2 regions of the Pseudoalteromonas sp. SWN166 genome follow, and region 2 is predicted to be linked to the other one. Evidence: predicted binding sites of a transcription regulator. Region 2 holds the regulator's gene; the other holds the start of a gene.

Region 1 (2,211 bases), on a different contig from region 2:
GCGCTAAATCGTCATCTTGATACGCTATTAGGTCTTCGCTGTCTTGATGAAGCGCATGGGCTTCAAATAATGCTTCGTCTTTCGTTAATATTAAATCTATTTCTTGGCCTTTTAACGTTAGCGGCTCATAGCTTGAACTCACCGATGCAATAAGCGCTTGCACCATGGCTACTTTGTCTTTGCCTATTTCTTCGTTTAGCCAGCGACCAATAATAGCGTGTTCACTGCTTATTTTAATACGTAGCCCACTAATAGGGTCGCGAATAAATTGATATTCCATAGGGTTTGCCTGTAAATCTTTAATTGGGTAATTATATACGTAAACGCCCGTAAACCACAGGACATATAAAGTAAAATAGCGCCACATGGGCGCTATTTTACTCAACTTGAAAACCGTTAACTTCGCGATCTATAACGCGCTGCGTCAATAATCGACCATAAGTAAATAATAGGCACAAGTACAAAGCCTACAAGCACATAAATTAGTGCGTAACTTATTATAATAGCGAGTGCAAAAAATATAGCCGCTAAAATACGCCCTTGCACTAACTGCCCTAAACCAGGAAAAAATATATTACATAATGCTGCGATTACGTTACCGCCAGAACCTTGATCTGCCATACTAACCTCTGTATTTATTTAATTTTATAATTATTTACTTACACACTTTATGCCAATTTATTAAAGCTTACAAATCAAATAGTTAAATTAGTCTAGATTTAAGGAGTTAGTAAATTTTGCTAAAATTAGGTCAAATTAGCAATTTCTGTTATGCGTTTGCACTTTTCCGCTTGTTTAAATAAGTAGCAAGTCACTCGTTTTGAACACTATTTTATAAATAGCTGTTTATAAAAACAGTATTTTATTTAGCCTAACAAAAACACCTGTTATACTGCCCACAATATTGATTAAAAAGGCGTAACGATGGACGTTTCACAATTACTCGATGGCTTAAATGACAAACAACGCGATGCCGTTGCAGCCCCACTACAAAACATGCTGGTATTAGCAGGTGCTGGGTCTGGTAAAACACGAGTGTTAGTTCATCGTATTGCGTGGCTTATGCAAGTTGAGCAAGCCTCCGCTTACAGTATTTTTGCAGTTACCTTTACTAATAAAGCAGCTAAAGAAATGCGTAGCCGCGTTGAAGAAACACTAAAAGCCCCTGTAGGTGGTATGTGGATTGGTACGTTCCATGGTTTATCGCATCGTATTTTACGTGCTCATCACCGTGAAGCTAACTTACCAGAAGCCTTTCAAATTTTAGACTCTGACGATCAGCTTCGGATGATCAAGCGCTTATTAAAATCGATGAATATTGATGATAAAAAATGGCCTGCTAAACAATTTGGCTGGTACATAAGCGCCAAAAAAGATGAAGCACTTCGCCCTAAAGATATTCAAGCATACGATATTAATGAGCAAATGATGCTGCGTGTTTACGCCGCCTACCAAGAAGCCTGTGATAGAGCAGGTTTAGTCGACTTTGCTGAAATATTACTACGCAGCTACGAAGTGTTAAAAAATAACCCTACGTTACTGCGTCATTATCAGCAACGCTTTGCACATATGCTAGTAGATGAGTTTCAAGATACAAATACCATTCAATATGCATGGTTAAAGTTACTTGCTGGCGATACAAATAGCATTATGATTGTAGGCGACGATGACCAAAGCATTTATGGTTGGCGTGGTGCGAAAATCGAAAACATTAAACGTTTTTTAACTGACTTCAGCGCAGAAACCATTCGTCTGGAGCAAAACTACCGTTCAACTGCAACTATTTTGAAAGCGTCTAACGCATTAATTCAAAATAACTCAGAACGTATGGGTAAAAGCTTGTGGACCGACGGTAACGATGGCGAGCCAATCTCTATTTATGCAGCATTTAATGAGTTAGACGAAGCCCGCTTTGTAAGTAGCAAATTACGAAGCTGGTTAAATGCAGGTAATGCGCTGCAAGATGCAGCAATTTTATACCGTAGTAACGCGCAATCTCGTGTACTCGAGGAAGCCATGCTGCAAGAAGGCTTAAAATACCGTATTTATGGTGGTATGCGATTCTTCGAACGACAAGAAATTAAAGATGCGTTGTCGTACTTACGCCTAGTCGGTAATCGTCAAGACGATGCCGCATTTGAGCGTGTAATTAATACGCCAGCACGCGGTATTGGCGACAAAACATTGAGCCATATACGCGACTGTGCACGA
Region 2 (2,211 bases):
GAATCGTGTTCGCGTAACGCGCTAAAGCAATGGTTAGGTTGTTCACGTAGAACGTTTGATATTGGCTTTGAATCAGGCACATCTCCTAAGTGCTTTAACCAAGCCTTAGATGCAGATACATTATTACGTATATCTGCGATTGGTGCGGGTATGGAAATTACAATTTACCCAATCGAAAAGTAACTATCTTCGCTCTACGACTGCTGCGGTCATTTTTGATACGCAGCACAGCTCATTGCGGCTATTTGTAATTTTTATTTCCCATACTGAACTACGTTTGCCAATATGAAATGCTCTTGCCGTGGCAGTTAAAGTACCGTTGCGAGATGCTTTTAAATGGCTTGCGCTAATTTCCTGCCCTACACAGTAAAATTTTGTGAAATCGACAACAAAGTTAGCAGCATAACTCGCTACTGTTTCGGCAAGTACAACATTAGCACCACCGTGAACCATTCCCATTGGGTTATGATGCTCAGGTATGGCAGGCATAGTTGCAACTAAGTAATCATCACCAATTTCTGTGATTTCTATCCCCATAGTTTTCATCAGCGTACCTTGACCATTTATACCTTCATCTAGCTGTTTGCAAAACTCTAAAGTAATAGGTTGATACCAAATACTCATAACGACTCCTTTGCCTTTTTAATCATTTATAAACTTAGCTTTAGTTATATCCCTAAAATGTACACAAGTGAAATTACTTTGGCTATTTTAAGACATAATTTAAATTTGCGATTTTTATTTAACTGTATATACTCACAGTTAAATGTACTGTATGGAAAACCAGTTGTATGCGACCATTAACGAACCGCCAAGCTCAAATACTCGAACTAATTAAAGTTTTTATTAAAGACACTGGTATGCCTCCTACACGTGCTGAAATAGCGCAAACACTAGGTTTTAAAAGTGCCAATGCTGCTGAAGAACATTTAAAAGCACTTGCTAAAAAAGGCGCAATTAAAATGAAACCAGGTGCAAGCCGTGGTATTCAATTAATTGAAGAAGAAGAGCCTGAACAATTAGGTTTACCACTTATAGGGCGTGTTGCTGCTGGTTCACCTATTTTGGCGCAAGAGCACGTTGAAAGTCACTGTAAAATCGATCCTTTAATGTTTAAACCAGCCGCCGATTTTTTACTACGCGTTAACGGTATGAGCATGAAGGATATTGGTATTATGGATGGCGATTTACTTGCTGTGCATCGTACTCAAACCGCTGAAAACGGGCAAGTTGTTGTTGCCCGCGTAGATGAAGACGTAACTGTAAAACGTCTTGAGAAAGCGGGTCGTAAAGTATTACTTCATGCTGAAAACGACGATTTTGAATCTATTGAAGTAGATCTTGAGAATGAGTCTTTTAATATTGAAGGCTTAGCCGTTGGCGTTATAAGAAACGCTGATTGGATGTGACTTTAAAAATAGCTTTTAAACAAGCAGTTTTATAAATGCGTACTAATTAGTACGCATTTTCTGTTTTTAATTATGCGAAAAACAGCTAACTGATTATTTAGACTGTAAACTTTTTTCACTCATGCTTTTCTCCTTCCTTATGTGTTACACCCCTTTGTTTTGCTCGCTTTTTGAATGTTAAATAGTCGATATGCTTGCAGATACTTGATTGATTTTTAAATATTACTCGGTTGTTTTTTATACTAAAGCTTGCTTGTTGCTCATTTTTTAGCTAATCATTAGTGTGCTGAACTAACAATAACTCACAGCTTTTCAGTTTTGAGAACACACAATATACAAACTCTTTGTTGGGGCAGCGATACCAGTCAAAAAAACAAGATTGGTTAAATAATAAAAATAACGAATTGGCGTTTAAGCCGTATGCCTCTTCGCTTTGCACTCGCAATAGCATCAAAGGAGCCGTCACATGGGTAAACTGACCTCTACCTTGTGGCTTATATTATGTGTTTTTTCGCACCCAGTTTTGGCTAATAGCCAATACAATATGCGCAAAGGCGTAACCGATATAAGCAATAATGTATATCAGCTGCACATGACCATATTTATAATATGTTGTGTGATTGGGGTGATAGTGTTCGCAATTATGTTTTGGGCACTTATTCATCACCGTAAATCTAAAGGGGCTATACCTGCCCAATTTCACGAAAGCACTAAAGTAGAAATACTTTGGACAGCTATTCCATTCGTTATTTTAATTGCTATGGCAGTACCAGCCACTAAAACCCTAATTGCAATGGAAGAT

What was found. Region 2 encodes LexA, which represses DNA repair genes until DNA is damaged. Its sites were predicted from a motif close to TACTGTATNNNNATACAGTA; they were not measured.
Region 1: the regulator LexA is predicted to act here: its motif matches at 841-860, upstream of uvrD (DNA helicase II).

The regions. Positions count from the first base shown of each region.
Region 1 is NZ_JADYXB010000048.1:17,312-19,522, forward strand. Features, by position in the region: gene I6F49_RS18430 (YacL family protein) at 1-280, opposite strand, end outside; gene I6F49_RS18435 (hypothetical protein) at 397-621, opposite strand; gene uvrD (DNA helicase II) at 925-2,211, shown strand, end outside.
Region 2 is NZ_JADYXB010000021.1:47,631-49,841, reverse strand. Features, by position in the region: gene I6F49_RS13355 (hypothetical protein) at 1-183, shown strand, start outside; gene I6F49_RS13350 (PaaI family thioesterase) at 184-624, opposite strand; gene lexA (transcriptional repressor LexA) at 792-1,409, shown strand; gene coxB (cytochrome c oxidase subunit II) at 1,876-2,211, shown strand, end outside.